DNA from 3 places in the Pseudomonas sp. gcc21 genome. Region 3 is predicted to be linked to each of the others. Evidence: riboswitches for the same ligand, from Rfam matches in the RefSeq annotation. Region 3 holds a riboswitch; each other region holds the start of a gene.
The links. A riboswitch is a leader RNA that binds a small molecule or an ion and turns the genes downstream of it on or off. The one in region 3 is predicted to bind cobalamin.
Positions count from the first base shown of each region.

Region 1 (4,545 bases), 1.4 Mb from region 3:
ATCACTCATCAACTCGACCGCCACCTCCCAGGCAGCGTGCGCCTTGGCGATATCGTCCTGGCGGTCCTGGGTCTCCCAGGTGAAGCCGGAGCCCATCACGTGGTAGCGCACCTCATCAGGAAAACGCCGGAAGAAGGTCTCCTCCCCGGTGCTGCTCGAGCCCTTGATGAACTGCACGATGCCGACCTGCATGCCATGGCCCAAAGCCCGCGCCGCCATGCCGAAGGCAGAGCTGCTTTTGCCCTTGCCGTTGCCGGTCAGCACCAGCAGCAGGCCGTGTTCGTCCTGCGCCTGGGCGATTTTTTCGTCCATCAGCGCCTTCTTGCGTTGCATGCGCAGGCGATGGCGCTCGTCGCGGCCGGGAATCTCGCTCATACCTTGTGATCTCCGGCCGCAACCTGCTGACCAGTGAGCAGGCGCAACGCTACGTACACCAGCGCAGCCAAACCTACATAGAGCGCCAGGGTGCTCAGGTATTGTGGATAGTAGGTGGCTATGCGTTCGAACATGCCGGTCATGGTCTGCGCGCTATGCCGACCCGACAGCCAATAGAAGCCACCGCTGGAAAACAGCTGACACACCAATGCACTGATCGCCACCGTGGGCACCAGAATCAGCAGACTGGAGACATGCTCACGGTGCCAGTGGGCATACAACCGACCGCCAAACCAGAGCGCGCCATAGGCCGGCACCAGCATCCAGTAGGCCCGCGTCATGCAATGGCTATCACTGGCCCAACCGGTCGACATCAGATCCATAACCAACGCCTGCAAAAACAACAACGGGAATGCCCAGCGCGGACGCAACAGCACCCCCGCCAGGAAGAACACCGCCCAGGACGCACTGGGCAGATTCACTGCACTGAAGTGACTGCCGCGACTGATTGCCATCAAGAGTACGAGTACAACGCCTACAGCCATCTGGCTGCGTTTGGATAGTGCCAACATAGTTTTCTCCTTTAGAGTGGTTGGTAGCGCACAGTCAAATAACCGGCCCGGCCTGGCTGCTGATAGCTGGCGGCGGTTTCGTATTGGGTGTCGAACAGATTGCTGACCCGCGCCTGCAGCCGCCAGGCGTGGCTGAACCAGTAGGTGGCACGTAGGTCGACGGTGTTATAGCCGTGCAGGTCGGTAGTGTTGGATGCGTTATCCCAGCGGCGGCCTTCGGCATGCAGGCTGGCGCCGACACCGATACGCCCAAAGCGGCGATCGATATCCAGATTGAACAGCTGCTCGGCGCGGCGTGCCAGCAGATCGCCCTGCCCAGGACGGGAGGACCGGTTCGCGGGATCCTGCAAAGTCAGGTTGGTGCGCCAGTCCCAGTTAAGCCACTGGCTGTCCATCTCGAACTCAATGCCCTTGATCACGGCTTTGTCGACGTTCTCCGCCAGATAGATGCCGCCACCCAGGTTCACGCTGGCGATCAGATCTTCCACTTCGTTGCGGAACAGATTGACCGACCACTGACCCCAGTCGTGTTGACCACGCAGGCCCGTCTCCAGGTTGCGGGAGGTCTCTTCGCTGATGTCCGGATTGCCGAAGCCGGGGTAGTACAGCTGGTTGAAAGTGGGCGCCTTGAACGCGGTACCGTAGCTGGCCACCCATCGCAGGTTGTCAGACAGGGTCAGGCCATAGCCGAGATTGCCGGTGGTGTGCTCGCCGTGCTGCTCGTTGTCATCGTAGCGCAGGCTCGCCTGCCATTCGTGCACACCGCGCTGGCCAAGATATTGGGCGTAATAGCCGTGGTTACTGCGCCGGGACTCGCTGTATTCGGTGGTGCTGCTGACCTCATCGGCCAGATAGTCATAGCCCACCGTAAGCAGATGACCGGGCGCCAGATCGATATCGTTCTGCCAGCCGAGTGTGTCGCGGCGGGTATCAAAGCGACTGAAAAAAGTGCTGCCGTTAAAGTTGTCGCTCTTGTCTTCGCTGCGTGCAGCCTGCAGCGACACGCGCCATGGCGTTAGCGGCGCAAAACGGGCATTGACGCCATGGGTGGTCAGTACCGCGTCGGAATTAGCCTTGAAGCCAGAGTCGTAGTCGTTGCTGGAATGGGACTCCAGCACATGGCCTTCGAGCTCCAGACCATTATCGAAACGGTAACCCGCGCGGACATTACCAGACAGCTCGCGATACCCGTCATGATCCGGCTCGCCATGACTCGGCCGCGCATTAATACCTCGGGTCGACAGACTGGTAACACCCAGACTGTACCAGCCATCACCCACTCCACCGGATACGCCAGCGCTACCGGCATGGTGATTCCGGCTGCCCGCAGTCAGCGACATCCAGGGCTTGGCTTCCCCACCCTTGCCCCGGCGAGTGAAGATCTGGATCACCCCGCCAATGGCTTCGGAGCCATACAGACTGGAGCGCGGGCCACGCACGATCTCGATGCGTTCGATCTGCTCTACGGGCAGATTCTGCAGCGCCGCATCGCCGCTGGTCACTGAACCAATACGCGCGCCATCGATCAGCACCAACACATGTCCCGAACCGCTACCGCGGATACCAATGCTGCCGGCTTTGCCCGGGCCGCCATTGTTGACGATGCTTACCGAAGGCGTACGGCGCAGCAGATCCGGCAGATCGGTGGGCTGAAGACGTTCGATATCGGCGCGATCAATGCGGGTAACCGCACCCAGACTGGCGCCAAGGGACTGGCCGGTCCGCGTGGCGGTAACGACCTGATGGTTCAGGGAAAGGGATTCTGCATGGGACAGGCAGGCAACGGCCGTCAGGGCCAGCGCCAGGGTTGTGCGTGCAAATTTCATCGGTGCTCCGTCACCGTACTCACCCGTACGGCATGGCTGGTTAAAAGCAGCCGCGACGGACAGGGGCAAACGGTTTCGACACAGATGAAATCGCTCCACCCGCAGTGCCCGCCGCACTACTGTGACATGCGACAGGCCGGTCTCCGGACTCATGAGTGGATTGACTCCGATGACCCGACCTTCCCATGCGAAGCACAGTGGTCTTGCTGGATCATCCGCCTGGCACACCGAAGTGGCCGGCACTCATTTACCGTTGCGGGGGCAGTGCCGGAATTGTCTGGAACAGACGCACCGGCTTCCCAGTTTCACCCGCCAATTACTGGCAGGAACCTGAAGCAGCCGGAAGGTTAGGAGTTTTGCGTGAGGAAGTAAAGGGCGAGCTGGATGGCAAATCAGTGCGCTTCAATGGGCATGACAGTACGGGACACCCGTCCCTGATAACAAAAACGAAGGATTCTCAACCGTAAGCAAGCGCCTTTAGTTGCACTTAGTAGACCAACGTACTAAGTTAGTAACCACCTTTACTAAACGATACTAAGTATGGCTACCACGACTATCAAGTGGCATTACGCTCGCACTGACTTGGCCGAACAGGTTCTGGACCGGTTCGATATTGGGGCCACCACTGCGCTGACTTTGTTTGCCCCTCGCCGAATGGGAAAAACAGAGTTCCTGCTGGAAGATCTCTTGCCCATGGCTGCAGAGCAGCAAGACTATTTGACCGTATACGTGAACTTCTGGGACCGAATGGCCGACCCTGTCGACAGCATGATCCTCGGTCTGCAAAAGGCCTCGAGACAGTTCAGATTCACAACCAAGGCCAAGCAAGTGCTCTCCAGGCTGCGCGGGGGCGGGATTGATACGCCAGTCGGGGGCTTACGTCTCGAGTTAGCAGAGGCCGATAGGCGTCAAAAGCTGGAAGCGGTTCAGGAAATGTTCGATGCATTGATGAATGACGGTCGCCGCGTCCTGTTGGCATTGGATGAGGTACAGCACTTGGCTACCAACTCGGCATTCGAGCCCCTGGTGTTCGCGCTCAGAGGGATGATCGATACCAACAGGCAGCAGGTCAGGGTGATCTACACCGGATCTAGTCGCAGCGGGCTGCAAAAGCTGTTCAAGAGGAGAAATGCGCCTTTATTCAGTAGCGCACAACAGATTGAACTGCCTGAATTCGGCCGTGGGTACCTTGAGCATATGGCGACGGCTTTCAATATGGCTACCGGACGCACGCTGGATATCAATGCGTGCCAGGCCGCGTTCAAGATGATCAAGAAGGTGCCTTTTGACTATCGCCAGGTACTGGACCAGCTCATTCTGGGAGGAGGTACTGATATTCGCGCCGCGACCAGCGCATACATCCAGGAAAACAGTCAGGACGAAACCTATTCCGACACCTGGACAGAGATGAAGCCCGTCGATCAGGCCGTCGTACGATGGGTGCTCTCTCGCAATCCGCAGGGAATCTATAGCCAGGACGCGCGAGCCTTCATCGCTGAACGGCTGGGCCTGGATAAGATCAACATTCATCCTATCCAGAACGCAGTCAACCGGCTCATGCGCAACACGGTAATTGCACCCGTAGGGCAAGGCCGTTATGAGGTGGAGGATCCTTATTTCGCGGACTGGGTGACGAGAACCCTGCCTAACCAGTCACGGTGAAGATCAAATAGTCAGCCCGTTTACGCCAGGCTCACCCGTACCTCAAGCGGGTGCTCGTCGCAGTTGTGCCCTGCGCCGCCACGATCCACGACCAGAAACTCGCCTTCAGT
Region 1 is NZ_CP051625.1:2,508,250-2,512,794, forward strand. Features, by position in the region: gene cobO (cob(I)yrinic acid a,c-diamide adenosyltransferase) at 1-375, opposite strand, end outside; gene HG264_RS11510 (hypothetical protein) at 372-947, opposite strand; gene btuB (TonB-dependent vitamin B12 receptor) at 959-2,773, opposite strand; cobalamin riboswitch at 2,890-3,122, opposite strand; gene HG264_RS11520 (hypothetical protein) at 3,314-4,435, shown strand; gene HG264_RS11525 (ureidoglycolate lyase) at 4,456-4,545, opposite strand, start outside.
Region 1: it holds a riboswitch for cobalamin, as region 3 does, so the genes downstream of both, btuB (TonB-dependent vitamin B12 receptor) here and HG264_RS18270 (ribonucleoside-diphosphate reductase subunit alpha) in region 3, are expected to answer to the same signal.

Region 2 (4,545 bases), 610 kb from region 3:
CAAGACGACATCCTTGATGTCGAAAGTGAAACCAGCATACTCGGCAAACAACAGGGCGCTGATGCAGCCCGGGAAAAGCCGACCTATCCTGCCCTGCTTGGCCTACAAGGGGCACATGATCTGGCGAATGACCTACGCGATCAGGCAATCGCCGCGTTGCAGTCTTTCAATGCCGACGCCGACCGGCTCCGACAGGTGGCGAATTACATAGTCAAACGTCAATTCTGAGCCGACGATAAGCCAAGGTTGGGCTATTGACCTGCATCGGGTAAACTGCTCGTTTATTTTCTTGCCACCGGGCGTGGCCACAAGAGCCCTGTTTGATGCCTAGCACTTTCCACGAGATACCTCTTGAGCGTCCCAGCACTCCGCTGCTGGATCGCATCAGCGACACCGACGTTCTGCGCGGCATGGATGAAGAATCCCTTCCGCAGCTGGCCGACGAGCTGCGCGCCTATTTATTGTGGACCGTTGGCCAGACCGGCGGGCATTTTGGTGCAGGCCTGGGCGTCATCGAGCTGACCCTCGCACTGCATTACGTTTATCAGACCCCTGACGACCGGCTGGTATGGGATGTCGGCCATCAAGCCTATCCGCACAAGATCCTGACCGGTCGCCGCGAACTGATGCACACTCTGAGACAGAAGGATGGTCTCGCAGCTTTTCCCCGGCGCGCTGAAAGCCCCTATGACACTTTTGGTGTCGGGCATTCCAGCACATCCATCAGTGCCGCTCTGGGCATGGCTATCGCATCTCGCCTGCAAGGGCTGGATCGACGCTCGGTCGCAGTAATCGGTGACGGCGCGATGACTGCCGGCATGGCCTTTGAAGCGTTGAACCATGCGTCCGATGTCGACGCTGACATGCTGGTGGTGCTGAACGACAATGACATGTCGATTTCGCGGAATGTTGGCGGGTTGTCCAATTATCTGGCAAAAATTCTTTCCAGCCGCACCTATTCGCACATGCGAGCAGGCAGCCGCAAAGTGCTGTCCAAGATTCCGAAGGCATGGGAGCTGGCCCGTCGTACCGAAGAGCACGCCAAGGGCATGCTGGTACCGGGCACTCTGTTCGAGGAGCTGGGTTGGAACTATATCGGCCCCATCGATGGTCACGACCTGCCCCTGCTGATCAGCACCCTGCGCAATATGCGTGGGTTGCCCGGCCCGCAGCTGCTGCATGTGGTCACTCAGAAGGGCAAGGGATTCTCGCCCGCCGAAGCGGATCCCATCGGCTATCACGCCATTACCAAGCTGGAGCCCTCGCGCTCCACCAGCCCCGCAAGCGGCCCGGCGAAACTGAAGTACTCGGCGGTCTTCGGTCAGTGGTTATGTGATATGGCTGCGCTTGATAAACGCCTGGTCGGCATCACTCCGGCCATGAAGGAAGGCTCGGATCTGGTCGCTTTCAGCGAGCGCTTCCCCGACAGATATTTCGATGTAGCCATTGCTGAACAGCATGCTGTGACCCTGGCAGCAGGCATGGCCTGTGACGGCGTCAAGCCGGTGGTCGCCATCTACTCTACCTTCCTGCAACGGGCTTATGATCAGGTCGTTCACGATGTCGCCGTGCAGAATCTCGATGTGCTGTTTGCCATAGACCGTGCCGGTCTGGTGGGCGAAGACGGGCCGACCCATGCCGGCAGCTTCGATCTGTCATTCCTGCGCTGCCTGCCGAACATGATGATCATGGCGCCAGCCGATGAGAACGAAACCCGGCAGATGCTGACGACGGGCTTTCTGCACGACGGCCCGGCCGCCGTACGCTACCCGCGCGGTACCGGCACAGGCGTAGCCATAGATTCCATGCTTCAACCCCTTCCGATCGGCAAGGGCGTCGTTACCCGCCAGGGCCAGCGAGTGGCCATCCTCTGTTTCGGCACCCTGCATGCCAATGCGCTGATTGCTGCCGAAGCGCTCAACGCAACAGTCGCCAACATGCGTTTTGTGAAGCCGCTGGATACCGAACTGATCAGCCAATTGGTCGAACAGCACGAGCTGGTGGTCACGCTCGAAGAAAATGCCGTCATGGGCGGTGCCGGTAGTGCCGTCAATGAATGGCTCATGGCCCAGGGCATTGATCAACCGGTACTCAATCTGGGTTTGCCGGATGTGTACGTCGAGCATGCCAAACCCTCGGAGATGCTTGCTGAATGCGGTCTGGACGCAGCCGGCATCGAGCGTTCGATTCGCGACAGGCTGTCGCTCCCTCCCGCCATCCACCACGCTTGACCTCTACTGGCAAAGCGCCTAGAGTCCTCTCCGCTTCCAGTCGCACTGGGTACCTGGCAGTTTAACTGCCAGGTGAAACGGGAAGTCGGTGCAACCCCGACGCTGCCCCCGCAACGGTAAAGGATCGCAGACCCTGTCTGCCGGGTATGTCACTCGCCACTGTGTTCTACATGGGAAGGCGACATATCCCGGGATTCTGTAAAAACGAATCCCGATCCTGAGCCCGGAGACCGGCCCTGTGCGAAGAACCCGCTCGATGCGCCATGCCCTTCTGGGCGGCACTGAATAGGTTCGTAGCTGAGGTGTCGCGGAGGGCGTCACCCGGTCGGTGCATGCTGCCCTCCGTCACAGGCAACTCCACTGGCTCCTCGCCCTCCTCAAAAGATGCTTTTGAGGATCAACATGAACAAGTTCGCCCTGTTTTTTCCCGCCATGCTGGCGTCTGCCGTTGCAGCAGCCAACAGCCTCGACCTGCCGGATACGGTCATCACTGCCTCGCGTTTTGAACAACCGAGCAGCACCGCCCTTGCGGCCCACGACGTATTCACTCGCAGCGATATAGAACGATTACAAGCGCGCAGCGTTCCGGAACTGCTGAGCCGAGTGCCCGGAGTGCAGCAGAACAGTAATGGGGGCATTCCAGCTTACTTCCTTCGCGGCAGTAACACGGCCCAGACCCTAGTACTGGTCGACGGCCAACGCATCGCCTCTGCCGCAGGCGGCATTGCGCGGCTGGATTATCTGAGTATCGACAATATCGAGCGAGTCGAAGTCATCCGTGGGCCGCGCTCCTCAGTATATGGCGCAGATGCGATTGGCGGGGTGATTCAGATTTTTACCCGCCAGGGCGAGCCAGGCTTCCAACGCAGCGTACGCTTCGCTGTAGGAACCAACAATACTTATCAACGTAGCGTCAATTTGAGCGGCGGTAACGACGATACCCGCTACGTACTTGGCGCCAGCCTCGACGAGAGGCTCGGGCACGACCTTACCTCCGACAACGCTGGCTATGACAGCGACCGCGATGGTCAGCGCACCAAGGCCATGCTTTTGCGCCTGGACCACGATTTCAACGACTATTGGACTGCCGGGTTTAGCACCAGCCACCAACAAGGTAAAAACGAATTCGATGACGCTTATGAGCTCGCTCCCGGTACGCCGGAGGATCAGTTCCGGGTGCGCAGTTATAGTGGCTATTTACAGGGGCAGCTAACCAGTATGTGGCAAAGCCACCTGGAGCTCGGCCGTAGCGAAGACCGCAATAAGGTGGTTGGATCAGGACAATCCTGGAACGACGCGTTCATCGAAACCGTCCGACATTCCGCCAGCTGGCTCAACCATCTGAAGCTCACATCAGCGCAGCGCCTGACACTCGGCGGTGACTGGCAACGCGACCGTCTATCCTCCAGCCACTCTTTTACCCAAACTCGGCGTGAGAACCTGGCGGGCTTTCTTCAACACAGCTGGACCACGCAGCACTTCAATACCGAAGTAGGCATTCGCCATGATGACAACCAGCATTTTGGCACCGAAGAAACATGGAATGCGGCCTTATCAATACCGAGCGGGAAAAACCAACAGTGGATCGTCAGTTACGCAACCGGCTTCCGTGCTCCTACTTTCCGGGACTTGTACGGTCCTCCGACATGGGGACCGAACCCGGGGCTAGACCCGGAGCGCTCAAAAACCTGGGAACTGCAGTGGCGCGGCGAGCTAGCGGGAAGCCACTTGGAGGCGTCGCTCTATCGCAATGACGTAAGGGATTTGATTGTCTGGGATACGGTTACCAACCAAGTGGAAAACATCGATCAAGCGCGTATCAATGGCCTTGAATTATCCGCCGAGCGTGAGCTCTTCGGCTGGTCAAGCCGTGCCGCGCTGAGCATCATTGACCCGCGTGACCGCGACACCGGCGGCACTCTGCAACTGCGCGCTAAACGCAGCTTGAGTCTCGATATGGATCGCCAGTTTAACGATTTTGGTTTTGGAGCAACCTGGCAACTGTTCAGCCAGCGCTACGCCAACGCGGCCAATAGCGAAACGCTGTCCGGCTACGGTACGCTCGATCTGCGAACCAGCTGGCATGCCAGTACGGCACTGCGCTGGGATTTGAAACTGAGCAACGTACTCGATCGGAACTACCACCTAGGTAGCTATCAGCGCCCGACTGGTTTTTGGCCAGCGCCTTCGATAGACAATCCTTATCAGGAGCAGGGTCGCGCTGCTCTACTGGCGGTTACCTGGACGCCGAACATCTAGCACCCGTACATCCGGCAGCAGCTCGCTGTCGAATGACTAATAGGAAAATTCGCAA
Region 2 is NZ_CP051625.1:3,328,314-3,332,858, reverse strand. Features, by position in the region: gene HG264_RS15440 (polyprenyl synthetase family protein) at 1-228, shown strand, start outside; gene dxs (1-deoxy-D-xylulose-5-phosphate synthase) at 324-2,231, shown strand; cobalamin riboswitch at 2,262-2,485, shown strand; gene HG264_RS15430 (TonB-dependent receptor domain-containing protein) at 2,634-4,490, shown strand.
Region 2: it holds a riboswitch for cobalamin, as region 3 does, so the genes downstream of both, HG264_RS15430 (TonB-dependent receptor domain-containing protein) here and HG264_RS18270 (ribonucleoside-diphosphate reductase subunit alpha) in region 3, are expected to answer to the same signal.

Region 3 (4,545 bases):
ATGAGGCAGCGAGCCACAGGCGATCCCCCAGCCTTTCGTGAATAGGGGCCAGCCACTCCAGCAAAGCATTCAGGTCGGTCTTCCAGATATTGCGACCGTCGATCACTCCCAGGGACAACACTTTATGAGACGGCAGCCAATCGACCAGCGCGTTAACCTCCTGCCGGCCGCGAACGGCATCCACATGCAGACCGGCGACCGGCAGATTGCAGGCTTGCTGTAGATTTTCGCCCAGCACACCAAAATAGGTGGTCAGCAGCAATTTCGCGCGGCTACCTTTCAGATGGTGGTAGGCGGTTTCGAAGGCCAGCTTCCAGTCGGCGTCCAGCTCAGTGACCAGGATGGGTTCATCCACCTGCACCCAGTCCACGCCTGAATCAGCCAGTTGCTCCAGCAGCTGCCCATACACGGGAAGGAGGTTCTGCAGGAGTTGCAATCGGTCATAGCCGCTCCGGGCCTTGCACAGCCACAGGTAGGTGACCGGGCCGATGATCACCGGCTTGGGTGTGACACCGGCGCTGCGGGCCTCGGCAATCTGGTCCACCAGCCGTTGGCTGTTGAGCAGGAAAGCGGTATCGCCGCAAACTTCGGGGACAATATAGTGATAGTTGGTATCGAACCACTTGGTCATCTCGCCGGCCGCGACGCCGGAACAACCGCAATCTGCGGGGGAACGGCCCCGTGCAACGCGGAAATAATGATCCAGCTCGGTGCCCTTTAGCTGCCTTACGCGCTCCGGAAGGTGGCCGAGGGTAAAGCTCATGTCCAGCACATGGTCGTACAGTGAAAAGTCGCCTACCGGTACCAGATCCAGGTCTGCCTGGATCTCCCAGTTCTGCGCCCGCAGCGCGGCGGCCGACGTCAGCAAATCATCCGCGGTAGTGTTCTGCCTCCAATAGTCTTCAAGCGCGAACTTCAATTCCCGGCGGGTGCCGAGGCGGGGAAACCCGAGGTTATGTGCCTTTGCCACAGTGATGCTCCTGTTAAACGGTAACGGGGATGAGCATAGCGGCGGTATCTCATGACGAAAAATGGTTAAATATCACCAGTCCATGACACAGATTCATAATTAATCATGATCGAACGAAGCCACCTCAAAATATTGCGGGAAATAGAACGTCAGGGCTCGCTTACCGCCGCCGCCCGCGCACTGCACCTGACCCAATCTGCCCTTAGTCATAAGATCACCCGGCTGGAGCAGTTACTGGGCACCCCCCTCTGGCTGAAGGAAGGTCGTGGTCTGAAGTTGACCCAAGCTGGCGATTATCTATTGCGCGAGGCCAACCGGCTGCTGCCCCAACTGGAGCGGGTAGATGAGCGCCTGTTGCAGTTCGCCCGGGGGGATCGGGGCGCACTCAATATCGGCATGGAGTGCCACCCTTGCTATCAATGGCTACTCAAGGTGGTGGATCCGTTCCTGGCCCGCTGGCCGGGTGTGGATGTGGACGTGACCCAGAAATTCCAGTTTGGTGGTATGGCGGCACTGTTCAACCACGATATCGACCTGCTGGTAACCCCGGACCCTATCCGCCGGCAAGGCATTCACTTCGTGCCAGTGTTTCCCTATGAACAGGTGTTGGTCGTCGGCCGTGACAGCCCGCTCGCCGGACTGGACTGGGTTACCCCCGACCAGGTGGCAACCCAGACCCTCTATACATACCCGGTGGCAATTGATCGTCTGGACATTTTTCAGCAGTTTCTGCTGCCCGCCAACTGCCTGCCCAAAAAGCATAAGGTGCTGGAAGCCACCGAGATGATGCTGCAGATGGTAGCCGCCGGCCGTGGGGTCGCGACGCTGCCATTGTGGCTGGTGGAGGAATACACCGAGACGCTGCGCATTGCCCCGGTGCGGCTCGGGGTGCAGGGTATTCACAAGCACATCAATCTGGGGATCAGAACACACGATCTGCATGACCAGCACACCCGTGCCTTTATCGAAATAGCCTCGCTAAGCGCCCGCGCGGGAGACGCCTGAAAGTCACGGTATTTTATGGTTGCCGACGAAAGCTTGGCTGTATATAGTGCCTATGTCCTTGGCGCACTACCATATATAGAGATATTAACGAGATCCCTTGGTAGTAGGGAATCCGGTGAGAATCCGGAACTGACGCGCAGCGGTATTGGGGAACGAGCGGGCAACACGACACTGGCTAACGCCGGGAAGTCGCCCGCGAGGCCGAGCCTGACCGGTTCACGCCCCTGAGTCCGAAGACCTGCCCTGGACAAAGTACTGCGCCTTCGCGTCCATAAGGTAAGCAGAGAACTCTTTGGCCACGAATGGTTTGTATCGTCGGTGCATCGCCCTGCCCTTCCCCTGGGATCGAGCAGGAGATCTGATCGCCGCGGTATTTTCTTGCATACGTCCTCCGGCCAGGGTTTCTCCTCTGCAACGCGAAGTCAGCAGCCCTAACGCGTTGTAACAGGAGACACTCATGTCCACAGCTCTAGCAGAAACCCCGGCGACAACAGCCAGACTTCAGGTCGTCAAACGCAACGGTACGCTGGTGGCGTTCAATCTTTCCAAGATCAATGTGGCCGTGACCAAAGCCTTTCTCGCAGTGGAAGGCGACCGGGCAGCAGGTTCCACGCATATCAATCGTGCCGTGCAGGAAGTGTCTTCTCAGGTCATGCAAGCCATAAGCCGGCGCCTGGAAGCCGGCGGCAAAGTGCATATCGAGGACATCCAGGACCAGGTAGAACTCGCGCTGATGCGACGCGGCGAACGGAAAGTGGCCCGTGCTTACGTGCTTTATCGGGAAGAACACGCCCGCCAGCGCGCGCAGGATGCTCCAGTAGAGGCGCACCCTCACCTAACCGTAAAAAAGGCTGACGGTGAAGTCGTGCCCCTGGACCTTGGATTGATGAAGCATCAGGTCGAGCAAGCTGCCCAGGGCCTGGAAGGCATCGACGGCGAGTCCCTGGTGGAGGACGCGTTACGTAACCTCTACGACGGCATTGAGGAGACGGGCGTGCTATCGGCTCTGATCATGACCGCCCGCGGCCGCATTGAGCAGGAGCCAGACTACAGCGCGGTCACTGCACGGTTACTGCTGGAGCAGATTCGCCTGGAAGTCGCCGGAGCGCTCAACCTGCCCGTCAACCTCTCCCTGGCAGCGTTCTATCCCCAGGCCTTCGATACCTTTATCCACGAGGGCATCGGTTACGAGTTGCTGGACGAAGCCCTTGCGGCCTTCGATCTGGACCGCCTGGGCAATGCCTTGCAACCGGAGCGAGACCAGCAGTTTGGCTTCCTCGGACTACAGACGCTGTACGATCGCTACTTTCTGCACTGGGACCAGGTTCGCCTGGAGCTACCCCAGGTGTTCTTCATGCGCGTCGCCATGGGCCTCGCCCTGCGGGAGGATGACCCCAACGCCCGTGCAGTCGAGTTCTACGACCTGCTTTCTAGTTTTGACTACATGGCCAGCACACCCACGCTGTTCAATAGCGGCACTCGGCATTCTCAGTTGTCGTCCTGCTACCTGACCACTGTGCGAGATGACCTGGACGGCATATATGGCGCGATCAAGGACAACGCCCTGCTCTCGAAGTGGGCCGGTGGCCTGGGCAACGATTGGACTCCGGTCCGGGCGCTGGGCTCTCACATCAAGGGCACCAACGGCCAGAGCCAGGGCGTCGTGCCCTTCCTGAAAGTGGTCAACGACACTGCCGTGGCGGTGAACCAGGGCGGCAAGCGCAAGGGAGCGGTCTGCGCCTATCTTGAAAGCTGGCACCTGGATATCGAGGAATTCCTCGAGCTGCGCAAGAACACCGGTGACGAACGCCGCCGCACCCATGATATGAACACTGCCAACTGGGTGCCGGATCTGCTGATCGAGCGCGTGCGTGAAGACCGGGAGTGGACCCTGTTCTCCCCCAGCGATGTGCCCGACCTGCACGACTTATACGGCAATGCCTTTCGAGAGCGTTACACGCACTACGAAAAACTGGCTGAACAAGGGCAAATCCGTCTCCACAAGAAGATTTCCGCCAAGCAGCTCTGGCGCAAGATGCTCACAGTGCTGTTCGAAACAGGCCATCCCTGGATTACCTTCAAGGATCCTTGCAACCTACGCTCACCACAACAACATCGCGGCGTAGTACACAGTTCCAACCTGTGCACCGAAATCACCCTTAACACCAGCGACGATGAAATCGCTGTGTGCAACCTCGGCTCCGTCAACCTGGCGGCCCATGTGCAGCACGGCGAGCTGGATGTCCAACGGCTGGAGCGGACTGTCACTACGGCGGTACGCATGCTTGATAACGTCGTCGACATCAACTTCTATGCCGTACCCCAGGCCAGAAACTCCAACCTCAAGCACCGCCCGGTGGGTCTTGGGTTGATGGGCTTTCAGGATGCGCTCTATAAACTGGGTGTGCCCTACGCCAGCCCGGAAGCAGTAGAGTTCGCTGATGTCGCGATGGAACAGCTCAGCTACTTCGCTCTCCGCGCCTCCGCCACGCTTGCCGCAGAACGTGGCGCTTATGAGAGCTATCCAGGCTCCCTGTGGGATCAAGGCATCCTGCCTATCGACTCCCTGA
Region 3 is NZ_CP051625.1:3,942,540-3,947,084, reverse strand. Features, by position in the region: gene metE (5-methyltetrahydropteroyltriglutamate--homocysteine S-methyltransferase) at 1-970, opposite strand, end outside; gene HG264_RS18275 (LysR family transcriptional regulator) at 1,076-1,975, shown strand; cobalamin riboswitch at 2,049-2,236, shown strand; gene HG264_RS18270 (ribonucleoside-diphosphate reductase subunit alpha) at 2,433-4,545, shown strand, end outside.